DNA from 2 places in the Anaerobacillus sp. ABD4_527 genome. Region 2 is predicted to be linked to the other one. Evidence: a T-box and tRNA genes for the amino acid it is inferred to sense, from the RefSeq annotation. Region 2 holds a T-box; the other holds one or more tRNA genes.

Region 1 (10,049 bases), 770 kb from region 2:
TTGCAAACTCAGTTTCATGCTTATGAGCTTGTTTTGGATTTTTCATTCGTCTTCACCTCCACTATTAATAAGGTGTTCTGAATGTTATCATCTTATACTTAGTACGGTATGTGAAATTTTATAAAACAAAACCTCAGACACGGTCATCTTCTTTCGATCGTTCTAGCAACGATAGCTGAGGGTTAAGCGTCACATTTTCCTGCCCTTCTTTCCAATAAAGCTCTACCTCTTCACCGTTCAGAATAGCAGGAAATGCAATTAAACCACTTTCGATATCGATGATCTTAACTCCCAAACTAAGTAGGTTCCTAATAAACGTTTGAGCCTCTAATTCCATAAATTCCATTCTTGACTCTTTCTTAAATAAAATATCTTCATCTACTTTTGTCTTGTGACGATATAACAAGGTTTTCTTATGTTGCTCTAGCTGTTCATACTGTTCACCAAAAGATTGAGTCACGCTCTTTAGACCGGCCAGCTCTCGCCTTACTTTAGGGATCATCTCATTCGCTTCGTGCTCTGTAAAATATCTCTTGTTCATGTGAATTCTCCTCCATCCGATTATTCAATAGTATGTATTTACCCTTACTTGACATCTTTAAGCATAATTCGACGTATTTTTGCTTTTTGTTGTAAACCCTATAAATAGCTCTACAAATCCGCTATGATGGATAATGAGGGGAACATTATACAATAAGGAGGAATTTCTCTTGGCAAAAGTTACTGTACCAGATTATGGAACATTTGATGTTGAGGAAGGAACGAAGCTAACACTTGCACTTGAAGACAACGACGTACATATTCTTCATCGATGTGGTGGTAAAGCTAAATGCACAACGTGTCGCGTTGAAGTGCTAGATGGCGATTTTGGAGAACTTACTGATATCGAAAAAGAAGCTTTTAAAAGAAAGGGTGTAGAAGAGAACCTACGCCTCTCATGTCAAGTCCGAGTAAACGGCGATTGTGAAGTTAAGCCAGCTATGACAATCGAAAGCTCCGGCCTTGATGATCCAGGCCCTCGACCAGAGAAATAAAGAGTAAAACGCCGGTTCCTAGGAACCGGCGTTTTGCTTTTTTATCTTCTTTCATAAGTAACAAAATCATAATCGTAAGGATTCTTTTCATCCTTTTTATTTATATCTCTAGATTTCTCAATCCAATCCTCGCTCTTTAGGTCAGTAAAGTATGCATCGCCTTGAAATTCATGATGAATTTCTGTAATGTAAAGCCGATCTGCGTAAGGTAGGAGCTGACGATAAATCTCAGCACCTCCGATTACAAACCATTCCTTTTCGTTATCTTCTTCAGCCATTTTTAAAAATTCTTCGATAGAATGCAGGATTGTTACGTTTTCGATGGAAAGGTCACGCCTTGTAATCACGTAACTTTCTCTTCCTGGTAGAGGCTTCCCAATTGATTCAAACGTTTTCCTACCCATTACGATTGATTTTTGCAGCGTCATTTTTTTAAAGTATGCAAGATCAGCTGGTAGATGCCAAGGCAAATCATTGTTCTTACCGATCAAATGATTTTCATCCATTGCAAGTAAAAAAGAAATCATACAGATACCTCTCCCTTTATGTGTGGATGCGGATCATATTCTGTAAGTTCAAAGTCTTCAAAAGAAAAACCGAACAATGATTTAACTTCAGGATTAATTTTCATTTTAGGTAATGGTCTTGGTTCTCTTGTTAACTGTAATTCAACTTGCTCAAGGTGATTATTATAAATGTGAGCATCTCCTAATGTATGGACGAATTCTCCAGGCTCAAGATCGCATACCTGCGCCATCATCATCGTGAGTAAGGCGTAGGATGCGATGTTGAATGGCACGCCAAGGAAGACATCTGCCGAGCGCTGATAGAGCTGACATGAAAGTTTTCCATCAGCTACATAAAATTGAAAAAGACAATGACATGGAGGAAGCGCCATCTCATCCACTTGTGAAGGATTCCATGCTGTAACGATCATGCGTCTTGAATCAGGATTCGTTTTAATTTGATCGATTACGTTTTGAATTTGATCTACTGTTTCACCATCAGCTCCAGTCCAAGACCTCCACTGGTGACCGTATACAGGTCCTAGTTCTCCATCTTCATCCGCCCATTCGTTCCAAATGCGGACGCCATTATCTTGAAGATATTTTACATTGGTATCTCCTTTAATAAACCACAGTAATTCATGAATAATCGATCGTAAATGAAGCTTTTTCGTAGTTAACGCAGGAAAGCCTTCTTGCAAATCAAATCTCATCTGGTGACCAAAAACGCTAATAGTACCAGTACCTGTTCGATCAGACTTCTTTGTGCCGTTATGTAGTATTTCTTCGCATAATTGTAAGTATGTTTTCATCTATGCTTCCCTCCCAAACATTTGCTAATAGTTATTGTACCACTGGAACGTTCTCATTCACACATCATATGTTATATGAGAAATTAAGGAAAGGATGAATATGTGATGGGAAAAGGAGACAAACTTCCAAAGATTCTTCAGGACCCTAATCTTCAAAATTGGTTAAATACGTTCGATGACTTTTTTAAGGATCCATTTTCTAATTTACTTCCAAACCAGGCATTCCGTGTCGATCTATATGAAACGAATTCTGCTTTTATCGTTGAAGCTGAACTACCTGGTGTATCAAAAGAACAAATCAAAGTAGAGCCATTAGGAGATAGCATCCGTATTTCCATTGAATCAGACAGCTTTCAAGAAGAACGGAATGATAAACAAAAGTACTATAAACAGGAAAGAGCGTATTCGAGTACTAGCAGATTGATCAAACTGCCCTATTCCTTTTCAATGAAGAATGTGAAGGGGAAATATGAGAACGGTATCCTCGAAATCATGATACCTAAGAAAGACCGTATAAAAGATACCATAAACTATTTAGATATCGAATAAAAAACGGAGGGGAATCCCCTCCGTTTCTTAATTACATGCTCCAATCGATGAAAGCATTTCCTTCAAGGAATCTTTCACAATCCATCGCTGCCATACACCCAGTGCCTGCTGCTGTAATTGCCTGCCTGTAAGTAAAATCTTGCACGTCTCCACACGCGAATACACCTGGAAGGTTCGTACGAGTAGTTCCTGGTTCAACATTGATGTAGCCTTTGTCATCCATGTCTATTTTTCCTTCAAGAAAATCAGTGTTTGGCTTATGACCGATCGCTACAAAGATTCCATCTGTCTCAATCGTTTCTTCATTTCCTGAATCACTTTCTTTTACTCTAATACCGCTTACTTTCTTTCCATCTGAAACAACTTCAACAGGGGAGTAGTTAAGCTTCCATGTGATCTTTTCATTATTACGCGCTCTTTCTTGCATGATTTTTGATGCTCTAAGTTCGTTTCTTCGATGAAGAATTGTAACTTCCGAAGCGAACTTAGTAAGGAAAGTGGCTTCCTCCATCGCAGAGTCTCCTCCGCCAACAACAACAATCTTCTTATTTCTAAAGAAGAACCCATCACACGTAGCGCAAGTGCTTACACCTCTACCCATATTCTCGGATTCTCCTGGTATTCCAAGTAACTTTGCGGAAGCACCAGTCGAAATCAATACCGCATCTGCTTCTACATCACCAAGCGTATCGGTCTTTAAAGTATAAGGTCGTTTTGAAAAATCGATATCCTTAACCCAACCTCTTTCAATTCGAGCACCGAAGCGTAACGCTTGTTTCTTCATGTTTTCCATTAATTCTGGGCCAAGTATTCCATCTGCGAAGCCAGGAAAATTTTCTACATCTGTCGTTAAGGTCAACTGACCACCTGGCTCTGGTCCTTCAATAACGAGAGGCTCCATATTTGCTCTTGCTAAATAAATTGCAGCTGTTAAACCTGCTGGTCCCGTTCCTACGATTACTGGTTTATTCATAATGACCCTCCTCAATAAGCTTCATTATTTTATTTTTCCTTATTTTAAAGAAATAAACCCTCTATACGCATTTAGTATATCGTATTTACTGAATATTGCTTATTATTCTGCTCAGTTGCAAAAGGTTGTTCATTACCATTCCTTCTTGATAAAATGAACAAGTGTAGAACTTGCAATCAGCATTGAGGTGATAATAGCATGAATCCTATCGTTGAGTTTTGTATGAGTAACCTATCAAGCGGTTCACATAAAGCGATGGAAATACTTGAAAAAGACCATGATCTAGATGTATTAGAATATTCTTGTCTAGGACATTGTACGTTATGTAGTCAGGAGATGTATTGTCTCGTTAACGGAGAGCGCGTTACTGCTACATCTTCAGATGAACTCGTACGTAACGTATATCAATTTATTGAAGAAAATCCTATGTTTTAATTTAAGTTTGGTCTGGGCATAGTATTGAGTGACACCTAAAAGGAGGATTGCTCAATGAAAAGTCGCAATGGCTACGATCCCAAAACAGGGGCTCAGGGTACTAAAAGCGGTGAGGATGCTCTCCAAATGAATAAAAAAAGAGGCCCGCAACAAGCGCGCCCTAAAAAGAAGTAATACGGCGCTGCTCAACTGAGCAGCGTTTACTTATGCGATTCTAAAACGATACAAAAACCAGAAGTCTTCTATCGGCGACTCACCACTCGCAATGATATGATGCTCCCCTTCGTCATCAACTGTTATCCAATTCTCTTCATCATCCTGATAGGCAGGATAAAAATTTCCTTTTTTAAATAATTTCCGTTCATTTTCAGTACCTGTTAAAGGATCTTCTTCAAATACGTCTCTTATACACTGAACGAGTTCCATCTCTATTCATTCCCTTCCAATCAAACAGAAACACCCCGCATGCCTCATTACGAGAGCCATTTTGGCGGAGTGTTTTTATCCCAATAAATCTTCCCAACTTCATGATGCTCACTGAAATTATCTTTTTCGTCGTGATAATGAAAGTTAAACCAGTATCCATCCTGAGGTGGATGGTCTCTTCTCACATGAAACCTCATCAAGTCATTCCCTGTTTTCTCGTTGTACACGTGCATGATACGTTCACCATAACCACCAGATGGATTATCAGTCAAACGAAGTGAACGAACGAAATCTACATCTAATTCTTCGACTTTAGATGTAATCACCTCGTTTACTTTCGGAACGATCAAATTTATGTAATCAGACCCAACACGGTTAGCAATCGTGTCGCCAAACTTTCTTATTCCTAATTCTTCAGTTTGTAGTGAAGCATAGGTAATGAATTCTTCTACTACCTCAGATGACGAAGATCGTTCTGCAATCTCAGGCCAACGTAGAGGCTCAATCTCAACTTCTTCAAATGATAATTGAGGAGGCTCGTCCGTTTCAACCACGTGTGAAACGTCTTTTTGGTAGTTAGCTTCAGTCTTTTGTCCAGGTTTAAGATCTTGTAAATACTCTGTTGGTATAACTGTACCAAGCGTAATAACAGCAATGAATGCTACAAAAAGCTTTCTTGACCATAACGGAAAGCGCAATCGTCTACACCTGACTTTCTCAAATAAAAGATTTCTTACATTGTCCCATGAAGACGATGAAAATGCCAGATAATTTTTTAACTATTCTGTTACATGTTTTGAGCGCTTCGTTAAAAGCGCTCATCCACTCAACAAGTAAACATTTCAATGCGATTAAGATCTATTCCTGTATATACCCATCTTCTTCCCGTCCATCGAAATCCAGATACAGATCTTCTGCCAACAAAAACAGGCCAGAACCAGAAGCGATTTCCACCTTTCATCCATATATACGTGTAGCGGTATAAACATCCTCTAATTGCAAACGGATCTACGGCTTGTGTTCCTGCCTGTGCTGACATAGGCATCTGTGGTGTTGTTGATGGCGGACTAGAAGGTGGCTGCATCACTGGCTGCTGTTGACGAGGAGCCTCATAGGTATGAATGTGGTATTCGATGTGTTCATGCTCTTCACTATACATCATTTCCATCCCTTCTCACTTGATATAGACACTGTATGCCCTTCTTAGGTGAGAGGTTCATTTGGACAACAAAAAAAGCACCTCTTTGAGTGTGCTGTCGCTTCATAATCAAATAAAATTATTATAAGAAATGGTGACCCGTACGGGATTCCGACGCGTTAGCTAGTCCTGCTGATTTCTCTTCTTCGAGAGAACTTCTGCAGGGGAACCCTTGGGTGAGAAGCCCGTAAGCTTCTTTGAAATGGTGACCCGTACGGGATTCGAACCCGTGTTACCGCCGTGAAAGGGCGGTGTCTTAACCGCTTGACCAACGGGCCACTAAATTGGAGCGGGTGATGGGAATCGAACCCACGACATCAGCTTGGAAGGCTGAGGTTTTACCACTAAACTACACCCGCAAATGGCGGAGGAAGAGGGATTCGAACCCCCGCGGGCCGTTAAGCCCCTGTCGGTTTTCAAGACCGATCCCTTCAGCCAGACTTGGGTATTCCTCCAATATGGTGGAGCCTAGCGGGATCGAACCGCTGACCTCCTGCGTGCAAGGCAGGCGCTCTCCCAGCTGAGCTAAGGCCCCAAGTATGTATGGCGCGCCCGAGAGGAGTCGAACCCCTAACCTTCTGATCCGTAGTCAGACGCTCTATCCAATTGAGCTACGGGCGCATATCTATATGATTCTAATGGTGCGGGTGAAGGGACTCGAACCCCCACGTCGTAAGACACTAGATCCTAAGTCTAGCGCGTCTGCCAATTCCGCCACACCCGCGTGTGTGGTGCCGGCCAGAGGACTTGAACCCCCAACCTACTGATTACAAGTCAGTTGCTCTACCAATTGAGCTAGACCGGCGAAGTATTTTTATAGAGAAAAAATGGTGGAGGATGACGGGCTCGAACCGCCGACCCTCTGCTTGTAAGGCAGATGCTCTCCCAGCTGAGCTAATCCTCCAAATAAACAGCGACCTCTATATTATATAACTACTTGTCCATTCACGTCAACACTTTTTTTCAAGAACATTGTGTCGAAAAACGTTGTTTATGAGGACAAGATTTATATTATCAATTATCTTACTAGATTGCAATAGTTTTTTTACATAAAAAAAGCAAGGGATATAATCCCCCTGCTTATACTGATGTTTGAACAAGAGTTTTATTTTTCTTTGGAGGCGCACTGCGTTCAGGATATTTCTTGGCTACCACTTCAACATCTACCTTACGATACTCTCGAATATTAGAGGCTTCCCTTAGTAGCTGATCTTCAACATAGTGACGCTTTCGTTTCAATAAAACCCCTCCTCATACTTAGTAACCCCTAGTTACCCTCTTTAGACCAATCATAAACCTGGTCTTTATTACCATATATAAGCTGGTAATGATAGGTAGGATATAATGTATTCCTCTAGAGCACGTATTATGAACGGTCGATTGAAAAATGAAACTTGTTTATTTTTTCACCAGTAGCTTTTTCAAGGAACGTCACTTCTCCTTCGTTAGAGACCATCACGATCGTTTGTGCTCTAGTACCATACTTTTCAGATGTAATATAGATAGGTGACAAAAGTCTTTCCCATTCTAGCGGGATACCTGTGTTTGGAAGATCTTTATCTGGTGCCGGTTCAGCATGATCAAGTAGTTTGAACAGCTGATCAGAGTCAATCTCTTCTGTTTGGTCAAGATAATCTGATAGTTCTCTCTTGATTCGATCCACTTTGGGCCAGCTTGTATTCAACAGGTGATTACTTACAGCATGAATGCCTGACTCAACTTTCCTAACCTCATCCTCACGATTTGAATAGTAAAAGAACTCATTTGCACTACCCACAAACAAGTTGAAACCATTGTAGTGATCTCTTTGTTCCTGCACACTCTTTAAATAATCGTATGGATGAATAGACTGCGTGAGAAATTTGACTGGTAGTTCCCCTCTTGACCGCTCCTTTCGTTCTTCATTAGGCTCTCGATAATTTGTCAATGCAGCAATGTTACCCTCTGTCGTAACACCAAGCCATGTACCTTTTGCTCTTAGGTCTCTTCCAGCTAAAAGGTTAGTATAATCAGCCCAATAATGAGCCCTTTCAGTGGGTCGTTCGTAGAATTCATCTCGATTAGCAATTAAAATGAATGGATATTTTGGATTAACATCGATTGCAACTGCGATTAAACACATACGATTTCCGCCTTCCGATAAGCAGAGGAGCACAGTGTTAACCACTGTGCTCCTTCAACCCTTTATTGTATCAACTTAACCAGCACAAGATGATGAACAGTAACGTTGTTGTGAGTCCAAGCACTCATCACAAACGATGTGTAGTTTATCACACTCTACATTTGCGCAGTTAATGTAAGTGTCTGCATGTGTGCCGCAATGATAGCATGTTCCAACTACCTTAGCATCATCCGTTTGATTTACATCAACAGCTAAGCGATCGTCAAACACAAAACACTTACCATCAAAATATTTCCCCTGTACATCTGGGTCTTTGCCATATGTTACGATTCCACCATGAAGCTGAGATACATCATTAAAACCTTTTTTCTTCAAATACCCGGAAAACTTTTCACAACGAATCCCGCCTGTACAATAAGTGAGGACTTTTTTGTCCTTTTGATCTGATAAGTTCTCTTCGATCCACTCAGGTAATTCACGAAACGCTTTTATATTCGGTCGAATTGCATTTCTGAAGTGACCGATATCATATTCATAGTCATTTCTTGCATCAATAACAATAACATCATCTTGTTCGAGTGCATTCATAAACTCTTTTGGCTCGAGATAATTTCCCGTAAGCTCATTTGGATCGATATCCTCATCAAGACGGAGTGATACGATCTCATTTCTAGCTCGTACGTGCATTTTTTTAAACGTGTGAGCTTCCGCTTCATCGACCTTAAACTCAATGTCAGAAAAACGTGGATCGTTTCTTAACTCTTGCATGTATTGCTCAGTGTATTCTTTTGGTCCTGAGACGGTACCATTTATGCCTTCTTTACCTACGAGTATTCTACCTTTTAAGTCTAGAGACTTACAGAATTTCAAATGCTTTCTAGCAAAATACTCGGGATCTTCAATTTCTACATACTTATAATATAACAGCACTTGATATGCTGAAGCTTCTGATTGCAAGTCAAAAACCACCTTCTGCGTATTCTAAAATCAGTATTAAATCTTACCTGATTTATGATGTGATGTAAAGATGATCCTCACGATGTAAAGTAATCATCCTTTAGTTTTTCCAACTCGATTAAAGAAGCCTCTGCCCATCTCCCACCTTCGTGTTTTAGTTCATTAACTTGTGTGTCTACCGCTTCCTTTAAGGATTCGAGGTAACCCGGGATTTCTTCATCATAGTGGTTGATCGCGGAAATAGGGACAAGCGCTTTTTCGTATTGTGATAGCGCCTTACGCTGGTGAAATAATGGCACGTCGAGCTGCTTCGGGTTGTGCAGGTCCCCTTGTGTTGGGTGCTTGATGACCGCAAGAACCTTTACGACTGCTTTGGGAGATTTCACATCGACGATCTCTCCAATATATCTCCCTGTTTTATAACCTGCTGTAACGATTTCACCTTGTTTAAATGACTTTTTATCTGCCATGATGTCTTCACTCCTTCACCAATGCTTTTACAACCTGATGATATCACAAAATCCTCCAGGGTCTGGAGGATTTCATCTTGTGAATACATGTTTTCCAATTGTCTTAATGACATGTCTGCTTCGAATCCAATCATCAGTGGCTGTTTTTGGATTATAGTAAAACAAAGCCCCTGAGCTTGGATCTTCACCTTTTAATGCTTCATATGCTGCAAGGTACGCCTTTTTTCCAGGTTTCTTGCTATATTGACCGTCAGATACTGCTGTATATGCTCCACTCTGGAAGATAACTTCTTTGATCGAATTAGGAAACTTTGATGAACGAACACGGTTTAGCGTTACAGCCGCAACTGCCACTTTCCCTTCGAACGATTCTCCTCTAGCTTCACCGTTGATCAATCGTGCTAGCATTTCAACTTCTTTTACAGAGTATTTTTTTACTGATAATTGGTCACCTTTTACTTCTTTTACATCATTCATATTATTAATAGGTAGGTTCATTCGTAATGCTACCTGGTGCTTTGTTTCTGGATCAGGTTTTGTCTCTTTAGGAGTATCTAATGCTCGAGT
Region 2 (10,049 bases):
AATTTCGATGTTTTAGACATATTCTTAAATCCAATTCATAAACGTGTAATGTATGGATAATGTTCGAAAGGAGGAGAAAGCATGCAGAATGATTCACATTTGCATTTCTCCGTTGAGGAGCAGGTATGGTTAAAGAAAGGACAGGAAGTTGAAGAGGTTTTATCGATCTCACTAGACCCTGAAATTTCCATTGAAGAATATGAGGATTACGTAGCAGTTAAAGGGTGTTTGTATTTATCAGGTGAGTATTTGCAAAGAGAGTATGAGGATTATGAGGATCACGATGATGAGTCGTCCGTCTATCGCTCTGTTCATGAAGTAGAAACTCGAGAGGATGGAACGGCTACGATCGGACATCGTTTTCCGGTAGATATTACAATTCCATCGAGTAGGATCAGTAAGTTAGAAGATATTTTCGTGACGGTAGATACGTTTGACTACACGTTATGCGAAACGAATTGTTTGCAGCTTAATGCAGATATATCGATCAGCGGTATCCAAGGAGATGCAGGATATCAAAGTTATGAAAATGACTCAGAGGTAGAATACGATGATGAAGTGGAACTTGAAGAAGAGCGATCATCAGACGAATCTGTTTGGGAAAATGATGTGAAATATGTAAGTGATGAAGCTGAAGAACCTGTTATGTTTCCTCAAAGTAAACGGACGCCTCAAGTTGACATGAGGGCGAAAGCTTCTCAAACAGATGAAGAGCCTGCAGAAGTGCAGTACGAAGCTATGAACAATGAAACAAACTATGATTTATTAACAAGAATGGCAGGTCAAAATGCAGAATCGAGTTACTATAACCATAACGAGGAAAGTGCACAAAGGGGTAACTATGAAGCTGAGTATGATGAGTATAATGAACATGCTGAGGCTTCAGAAGAAACCGTAGAAGAAAGAGAGCCGGTTCGTGAAGAAAATGCTTTGTATTTAACGAACATGCTAACTAAAGATGAAGAAAACTTCTCAAAGATGAAGATGTGTATCATTCAACCAGGCGACTCCCTTACAGAGATTGCGGAGCGTTATAGAGTTTTGCCGAGTCACCTAGCACGAGTGAATCGACTTGATGAAGAAGAAGTGACAGAAGGACAGATCCTATACATCCCCGTTAACCGGTAATAGGTGTGAAAAGGGGTAGTACAAATGGACATAACGACTGTGGTTAAAAAGCAGTATGAATTTAAGGATTTGCACTGGAATCATAAAGAATCTGCATTTCATACACATGTTGGATTGAAGAAAGTAACGTATTGGCGGGATCGGAAATTGCTTGAGTATCATCTCAACTTCCGTGACCGTCTTTTTTCTAAATCAGGAATCATGTGCAATCGGATGATACGTACGCGTGATGGTGCTCCATTTGTTCAACTTGGAGGCTCATTTATTACGATACATGATGTTATTGAGTCAACGGAAATAATCAACGATCCAGAGTTCCTTGGCTTTTTGATCGCCTCATTACTTGAAGTTGGAAGCGAGGTTTCTTATTACAATGAGGTAAACCTTGGAGAGTTTCCTTATAAGGAGGCTCTTAAGAACTTACAACAGTTGAAGCATAAGAACCAGGAAATTTATTCTTCTTTAGTTCGCTATATTCCAAAAGTGAAACAAAGAAAGTCATTACTACTCATGAATCCAACATGTTATGACGGGAATGCGTTGAAAATGGTCATGGGACAATACTATTATGATTTGAGTAACAGCCTTCCAAAGCCTGCCCATCAAGTAATCCGACGTGCACTCCTTACCGACTCCTATACGGAAGAAGATAGAAAAGCGTGTTGGGCAAGTTTACACAATGCGATCTCAGGTGATTTAGTTGATCGTGTGAAACTTACACTTCTAGCACCATGGGAATGGATTGACTGTGTTAGAGAGATGCAGGATTGTGAGGATGAAGTAGAGGTCTTTAACCGGTTTAAGAAAGAATGGGAAACGATGATGGAACTATATGAAGTTCTAAAGCTCTCTACTAGGAGGACAATCTCCTATGAATAATCTTAATGCAATTTTATTTCAGTATGACATGACTCTTGAACACTACGAAAGATATGGAAAAGTATTGAAAGTTACAACGAATCAAGGAACTTTTGCACTTAAAGAAACAAGATTAACAAGAGATCGAATGGATTGGATGCTGTATCTAGAGAACTACTTCAGGGAATTAAAGTTTAATGGATATGTACCATTGATCAACACAAAGTATGGCGATACGTTTGTAGTGGTAGAAGATCGTGTGCTGTATTTATCTCATTGGATCGAAGAAGGAAGTGTTAATCCTTCATTAAAAGAGTCTCAGATGATTCAAAGGCTAGCAGAATTACATGGGTATTCTGTAAAGGATCATGCCTTTTCTGAAGAATCCATCAAGCATTTTTATGAAAAGATGGTCATACTCAGAGAAAGTCGTCAGTTCGAAATGGAAAAGTACGTTAACGATATTGAAAAACGCATCTATCTCTCTCCATTTGAATTGGCTGTTGCGACCCATTTTCATCAACTCATGAAAAATTGTGACCTATCAAAGTCACGACTAGACTATTGGTTTGAACAAACGAATGAAACAAAACGATACAGAACTGTGCTCTGTCATGGGAAGTGTTCAGCTTCTCATTTTGTTGTAGGGAGAGAAAAGGGATATTTCCTTAACTTCGAAAAATCCGTAGTAGACTCTCCAGTGAGAGATCTTACGTACATGATTCGTGCTTCGGTACCACCGTTTCAATTCAACCCAGATACGTTAGTCTCAAACATTTCTCACTATGAAAGTCAGTTTGCTCTGCATGAAGAAGAAAAGGATTTGCTCGCAAGTTATTTGTATTTTCCTGAATCGTTGTTTAACAGTGTGACCCATTTTCTATCGAATCAGAGGAATTGGTCACACATGAAGCATGTCCGTCATTTTACCAAAAAAATAGAAGTGATGAATGGAATTACGACGACACTACAAAATATGCGTGCTTAAATCCATTCAAAATAAAAACACACTTCTAATGCTACGAGGATAATCAAGATAAGCACATCCACTGAAGTTGGAAAGAGAATCGTTCTTATCGCCTGAAAGAAGATAAAAGGCGGTACGAATTGCGCCAGTATGTCTCTGAATTTGTAAAAAGCCGGTGGAAGCTGATAGCGGTTGAGTCCTCCAAATCGCTTTTTCATGTATAGGTCCCCTTCATAGTACTCTCGATACAATCAGGTTATGTTTGGACAGTAGTTTGGGTGATTAAGTAAAAAAGAAAGTGGTTATGATAGTAAAAAGGGCTAATAGTATCTTGACGGTTTTTTATACAACAGGTAAACTTATGAATACAAATAGTCGACAGGCAACGATAGGGAGTAGTAAAATGTGAACCCTTCAGAGAGAGAAATCATTCGCTGCGAGATTTCTTAGGAACGTAACATTTGAAGTCGCCCTGGAGCTGTTTCTCTGAACTCGTAGTAGGAGAGACCGGTGAATCCGTTATTCAATGAAGCGTACAGCTTCTCTCTTTTTTCTGGAGCTGTAAATAAAGGTGGTACCGCGAAACTTCTTTCGTCCTTTTCACTAAGGATGGGAGAAGTTTTTTTGTTTGCTATCGACTTATTGATTGGAAAGGATGGATGGAAATGGCTAATAAAGAGCTAACGATGCCGACAAAGTATGATCCACAGGCAACTGAGCAGAAATGGTACCCGTATTGGGTAGATGGGAAGTTTTTTGAAGCAACTGGTGATAAGGACAAAACGCCTTACACGATTGTTATTCCACCACCGAACGTAACAGGTAAGCTGCACCTCGGGCATGCATGGGATACAACGCTTCAAGATATCCTCTCTCGTTTTAAACGAATGCAGGGTTATGATGTCCTTTGGTTACCGGGGATGGACCACGCTGGTATTGCCACTCAGGCAAAAGTAGAAGGAAAACTACGCGAAGAGGGAACTTCTCGCTATGATTTAGGAAGAGAAAAATTTCTTGAAAAGTCATGGGAATGGAAAGAAGAATATGCAGACTTTATCAGAAGTCAATGGGCGAAGCTTGGCTTATCTCTTGATTACTCTCGTGAACGTTTCACGCTTGATAACGGTCTTTCAAACGCCGTTCGTGAAGTCTTCGTTAAATTATATGAGAAGGGTCTCATCTACAGAGGCGAATACATTATCAACTGGGATCCTCAGACGAAAACAGCCCTTTCAGATATTGAAGTTATCCATCATGAAGTAACAGGACACTTTTATCACATGCGTTATCCACTCTCAGATGGCTCAGGGCATATCGAAATTGCGACGACGCGTCCAGAAACGATGCTCGGAGATACAGGAATTGCTGTACACCCTGAAGATGAGCGATATAAGCACCTTATTGGTAAGAAGGCGATCCTTCCAATCGTAGGACGAGAGATCGAAATCGTAGCTGATGATTATGTTGATATGGAGTTTGGATCTGGGGCAGTAAAAATTACTCCGGCACATGATCCTAACGACTTTGAAATCGGAAATCGTCATGACTTAGAGCGCGTTCTTGTGATGAACGAAGACGGTACGATGAACGATAATGCTGGTAAATATAAAGGGATGGATCGCTTCGAATGTCGTAAGCAGCTCGTTAAGGACCTTCAAGAAGCAGGCACACTCTTTGAGATTGAAGAGCATGTTCATTCTGTAGGGCACTCTGAGCGAAGCGGGGCAGTTGTAGAACCTTATCTTTCAACGCAATGGTTCGTTAAGATGGGACCTCTTGCAAAACAAGCGATCGATCTTCAGAAATCTGAGGACAAAGTAAACTTCGTACCTGAACGATTTGAGAAGACGTATCTTCATTGGATCGAAAACATTCGTGACTGGTGTATTTCTCGTCAATTGTGGTGGGGGCACCGTATCCCAGCTTGGTACCATAAAGAAACAGGCGAAATCTATGTTGGTGATGAAGCACCAAAAGACATCGAGAACTGGAATCAAGATGAAGACGTTCTTGATACATGGTTTAGTTCAGCGCTATGGCCTTTCTCTACAATGGGATGGCCTGATGAAGAAGCAGAAGACTTCAAGCGCTATTACCCTACGAATGTACTTGTAACGGGTTATGATATCATCTATTTCTGGGTAGCTCGCATGATCTTCCAAGGCATCGAATTTACTGAACAGCGTCCGTTCAACGATGTATTGATTCACGGTCTTGTAAGAGATTCTGAAGGACGAAAGATGAGTAAGTCGCTTGGTAACGGAGTAGATCCGATGGATGTTATCGAGAAGTATGGTGCTGACTCTCTTCGCTACTTCCTTGCAACTGGTTCTTCACCAGGAAATGACCTAAGGTTCTACTGGGAAAAAGTTGAGTCGACTTGGAACTTTGCAAATAAGATTTGGAACGCTTCTCGTTTTGCCCTAATGAATATGGATGGCATGGAATACGATGAGCTCGATCTTACTGGCGAAAAATCAACCGCTGATAAATGGATTTTAACTCGACTGAACGACACGGTTGACCAAGTAACAAGATTGATCAACAACTATGAATTCGGTGAAGTTGGAAGATACCTTTACAACTTTATCTGGGATGATCTATGTGACTGGTATATCGAAATGGCGAAGCTGCCATTGTATGGTGAAGATGAAGCCGCGAAGAAGACGACTCGTTCTGTTTTAGCTTACGTGTTAGATCAAACGATGCGTATGCTTCATCCATTTATGCCTTACCTTACTGAAGAAATTTGGCAGCACCTTCCTCTTAAAGGAGAATCGATCACTGTCGCTAGTTGGCCAGTGAAGCAGGATGCCCTGCACTTCCCAGACGCAGCAGCAGACATGGCTTTACTTACAGAGATCATTCGATCTGTTCGTAACATCCGTGCGGAAATGAACGTTGCACCAAGTAAACCGATCGAATTGCAGATCAAGCCAAAAACGGCTGAAGCTGAAGCGCAGCTTGAGAAGAATAAGCAGTATATCGAACGTTTCTGTAACCCAGAAGCACTAACGATTTCTGCAGACCTACAAGCACCTGACAAGTCGATGACAGCAGTCGTTTCAGGAGCAGAGTTATTCCTACCGTTAGAAGGTTTGATCAACATCGATGAAGAGATCGAGCGTCTTAAAGGCGAGTTGAAAAAGCTTGATTCGGAAGTAGAGCGAGTTCAAAAGAAACTTGCTAACGAGAAGTTCATCAGCAAAGCACCTGAAAAAGTTGTTGATGAAGAGCGTGCGAAAGAGAAGGACTATCTAGAAAGAAGAAGCAATGTCGAAGCACGTATAAACGAATTGAAAAAATAAAGGTATGGCGAATCTCTAAAAAGGAGATTCGCCTTCTTTTGAAGAAAGGTGAGAGAAAGGATGTTCACTACATATGATGAAGCTGTAAGCTGGATTCATAGCTTATTAAATCACGGAATCAAACCTGGGCTCGAACGAATGGAGTGGATGCTTGAACAGTTAGGTCATCCTGAAAGGAGATTGAAGTTTGTTCACGTCGGAGGCACCAACGGTAAAGGCTCAACGGTTACGTACATGAGGCATATCCTGCAGGAATCAGGGTATGAAGTAGGCACGTTTACTTCACCTTACATCGAATCGTTCACAGAACGTATTGCTTTGAACGGAACACCTATTCCAGAACGTGATTTGGTAGAGGTATGTAATCGTGTATATCCGATTGTAGAGGAAACATCGAACACTACACTAGGGTCTCCTACAGAATTTGAAGTAATTACTCTTATAAGTTTAGTTTACTTTGGTAGCGTTTCATATCCTGATATCGTGTTGATGGAAGTTGGACTAGGTGGTCGTTTAGATTCAACAAACGTCATTCACCCGTTAGTATCAGTGATAACGAACGTCGGATTCGATCACATGCATATCCTTGGAAATGACTTGGAACAAATTACGTTTGAGAAAGCGGGAATCATCAAACCAGGAGTCCCTCTTATTACTACTGCTGAGAATGAGCTTGTTCGATCGATACTAGTCGAAACGGCGAAAAAGAAAAGTTCCAAAAGCTATAAATTAGGCGAAGAGTTTAAGGTAAGTGCGATTTCATCTACAGATGAAGGAGAGCACTTCACATTTCATTCTCCATATCGAACGTTAGAGGATATCCAGATTGAGATGAAAGGATCCCATCAGGTAAAGAATGCATCAGCCGCACTGATGACGATGGAATATTTGAGAGTGTTTTATGGCCTTCATATCGAAGAAGAGATGATCAAACAAGGTTTAAGTAAAGCAGCATGGCCAGGAAGGTTCGAGCTTATGCTTAAAAACCCAGACGTCGTGATCGACGGAGCACATAACCCAGAAGGGGTAGCTAGTTTGGCTGAAACGATTAAAACGCGGTATCAAGGTGGTTCAATATACGTAGTGTTTAGTGCGGTGGGTGACAAAGATATCGAATCGATGTTGGAACCCCTCTATCCTATTGTGAAGGATATTACGTTTACGACGTTCGACTTCCCTCGAGCAGTTAGTGCTCGGCAGCTGTATGAAAGGTGTTCGTTTACGAGAAAATCGTATGACGAGAATTGGACCTCAGCGGTACAGGCTATCATGACTAAAGCTGATAAAAACGACCTCGTCTTAATAACAGGATCTCTTTACTTTATTTCAGAAGTGAGAAGTTTTCTAAAAAGTTTGAAATAAATTCAAAATACTAGGACTTTTCCTTCATTTTTTGCTATTATAAACTTACACAATTACAGAATTGGAAAATTATTCTTCAAAAGGACGGAAGATGGAAGGGGGAAGAAATTGAATGCAAGTATGACTGTCAAAGTGTGGATCACTTGGTTAATCTTTTGGCCCACACTAATCTTTGCAACTTATACCTTCTTTCCCCCTGATTTATCAGGAAACGTGTTAGATATATTAGCACTGTTCGCACTCCTTGCAGTTGTCTCCATGATGCCGATCAATGTAAAAGGGATCGACATCTTCTTTATTCAGGGCATATCGCTCACTGTATTTTTAAGATATGGTCTATTCGTAGAAATGATCTTAACTCAACTTTCTATCCTGGTCTTTCTGCTTAATTTGCGAATAACGAAGAAAGAAAGCCATCGTTACCCTGTCAATATGCTCATGTTTATGATGATCTCCCTTATTTCGGGTGGTTTGTTCTATGCCCTTGGTGGGACAGTAGGAGAATTTTCAGGTAATGCGATGTTTCAGGTACTACCTGCATTAGCGTATACGTTCTCTTTAATCTTCGTTAATCAAATCTTGCTTCACTTCTTGAAAGTGTTTGTGTATAAAGAAGCAGACACGACCTTTTTCGGAAAAGATATGGTTTGGGAAGCGATCACAACTGCGGTCACGCTCCCAATTGGCTTCTTGCTTTATATGCTTCATACATATCTTGGTGCAATCGCCATTTTATTCGTAGGTGTGCCATTCATCCTTATCTCTTTAATGTTAAGGTTGTATTACTCTAGTCGAAAAGTAAATGACCTCCTTCATAAAACAAGTGAAATTGGTCAGCAGATTACCCAGCGACTCGATACGGATGACATACTGAACTTATTCCTCGAAAAAACGACTGACATGTTCGAAGTGGATCACGCCTATGTAATGGATGCTGAAAATGTAAGAAGGCTTTCTCTCATCAAGACATACGAGCGGGGAGTAGGGGTTATAGAGGGCCCGGGAGAAAGGTCTCCTCAAGAAGGAATAAGTTCGATCGTTTGGCGAAGTGGTAGAAGTCGCTTGTATAGCAAGCGATCTCAATGGAAGAGTTTAACGACTGGTGTAATACCTCTTTCAACAAACTCCATTATTTCAGTGCCGATGAAGCGAAATAAAAAAGTTGTAGGCATCATTACCCTCACCTCTAATAAAGTACGATCCTATGAAAAGCAGCATATTCTCGTGTTGCAAATTCTAGCGAACTATTTAGCTGTTGCCATCGATAATGCAAAGAACTATGAAGAAACGAAGCGAAAAAGTGAAACGTGTCCGTTAACGAATTTGTACAACTATCGGTTCTTTGAAGAGTTGCTAGATGAAAGGTATCTAGCCTATGAAAAAGATCATAGTCCTTTCTCCATTATCCTTTTAGATATTGATCACTTCAAAAAAGTAAACGATACGTTTGGCCATCATAGTGGAAATGAAGTTTTGTGTGGTCTTGCGGATCGACTTGTCGAAGAAATAGGGAACAGAGGGACGGTGGCACGGTTTGGAGGAGAAGAATTTATCATTCTTCTCGATCATGCTTCACACGAACAAAGCTTTCAGATTGCTGAAGAATTAAGGTTCGTTATCGCCGACCAACCTTTTGAAATTTTTAATGATTTGGAAAATGGGAATCGCCAGGTCATCTACATTACTGCTAGTATTGGCGTCGCTTCTGCTCCAGATCAAGGAGAAGATGGTCAAACACTAATTAGAAACGCAGACCGTGCGATGTACACGGGAGCGAAGCAACAGGGGCGAAATCGTGTGGCAAGCTATGTCGTAGGATAAAAAAAGCCCGCAGCTTCATTTGAAGCTGCGGGCTTTTTGGTTGCTTATCAATCTTTGGAACGATCGATAGGTACTGGTTCATTCACAACTTTGATATACGGTTCCTCCGTCTTTAAATCTGAGTAGGTTTTAATGATATCTGGGTTATATGAGATTTGAAGTCTTGAAGGCTGGTTTTGTTGATAACTTGGGAGTTGGAAGTAACCGTCTCCATATCGAACAAATTGAGTGTTCAAAGGGTTAGTTACCCTCGATTTACCTTTGATCGCATTAAGTACGATTCTCCTCGCTGAAATACCACCATCAATGTGAACATTCGACCCTACACCATACATTTCGAATTCACCTTCTGAATAAAAGAAGCCTCTTATGTTACTTGGTGTGTCTTCATATAAAGAGTTGTTACTGATATGAACATCTCCTTCAGCGAAGACAATTAACGATCCGTCATTACCATTTTGGGTTAATGCCTTCAATGTAGAGTATTTGATGTTTACATCACCTTTAACATAAATAATTGCATTGAATTCAACATCGGCATTATTTATCGATAAGTTATCTTCCACAAAATAAATACCACTAACTTTTAACTTTTCTTTATTCGT

Evidence for each region. The T-box of region 2 lies ahead of ACXAHI_RS06695 (valine--tRNA ligase). A T-box ahead of a tRNA ligase gene usually reads a tRNA of that ligase, here a tRNA-Val.
Region 1: it encodes a tRNA-Val, which carries the amino acid that the T-box ahead of ACXAHI_RS06695 (valine--tRNA ligase) is inferred to sense. The anticodon was not compared.

The regions. Positions count from the first base shown of each region.
Region 1 covers NZ_JBSWXZ010000001.1:481,520-491,568, reverse strand. The annotation lists gene ACXAHI_RS02625 (DUF2203 family protein) at 134-541, opposite strand; gene ACXAHI_RS02620 (2Fe-2S iron-sulfur cluster-binding protein) at 711-1,034, shown strand; partial or broken gene ACXAHI_RS02615 (dihydrofolate reductase) at 1,076-1,567, opposite strand; gene ACXAHI_RS02610 (thymidylate synthase) at 1,558-2,352, opposite strand; gene ACXAHI_RS02605 (Hsp20/alpha crystallin family protein) at 2,458-2,901, shown strand; gene trxB (thioredoxin-disulfide reductase) at 2,933-3,874, opposite strand; gene ACXAHI_RS02595 (YuzB family protein) at 4,073-4,309, shown strand; gene ACXAHI_RS02590 (hypothetical protein) at 4,514-4,735, opposite strand; gene ACXAHI_RS02585 (YpjP family protein) at 4,783-5,433, opposite strand; gene ACXAHI_RS02580 (transporter) at 5,562-5,897, opposite strand; tRNA gene ACXAHI_RS02575 (tRNA-Glu) at 6,137-6,211, opposite strand; tRNA gene ACXAHI_RS02570 (tRNA-Gly) at 6,219-6,292, opposite strand; tRNA gene ACXAHI_RS02565 (tRNA-Ser) at 6,296-6,388, opposite strand; tRNA gene ACXAHI_RS02560 (tRNA-Ala) at 6,393-6,468, opposite strand; tRNA gene ACXAHI_RS02555 (tRNA-Arg) at 6,478-6,554, opposite strand; tRNA gene ACXAHI_RS02550 (tRNA-Leu) at 6,573-6,657, opposite strand; tRNA gene ACXAHI_RS02545 (tRNA-Thr) at 6,663-6,738, opposite strand; tRNA gene ACXAHI_RS02540 (tRNA-Val) at 6,762-6,837, opposite strand; gene ACXAHI_RS02535 (hypothetical protein) at 7,014-7,172, opposite strand; gene ACXAHI_RS02530 (NRDE family protein) at 7,300-8,055, opposite strand; gene trhO (oxygen-dependent tRNA uridine(34) hydroxylase TrhO) at 8,131-9,012, opposite strand; gene kapB (kinase-associated lipoprotein KapB) at 9,090-9,482, opposite strand; gene ACXAHI_RS02515 (cell wall hydrolase) at 9,555-10,049, opposite strand, start outside.
Region 2 covers NZ_JBSWXZ010000001.1:1,252,884-1,262,932, reverse strand. The annotation lists gene spoVID (stage VI sporulation protein D) at 82-1,128, shown strand; gene ACXAHI_RS06710 (hypothetical protein) at 1,153-2,007, shown strand; gene ACXAHI_RS06705 (hypothetical protein) at 2,000-2,974, shown strand; gene ACXAHI_RS06700 (hypothetical protein) at 2,971-3,171, opposite strand; T-box leader at 3,330-3,555, shown strand; gene ACXAHI_RS06695 (valine--tRNA ligase) at 3,619-6,261, shown strand; gene ACXAHI_RS06690 (bifunctional folylpolyglutamate synthase/dihydrofolate synthase) at 6,322-7,623, shown strand; gene ACXAHI_RS06685 (sensor domain-containing diguanylate cyclase) at 7,732-9,444, shown strand; gene ACXAHI_RS06680 (hypothetical protein) at 9,492-10,049, opposite strand, start outside.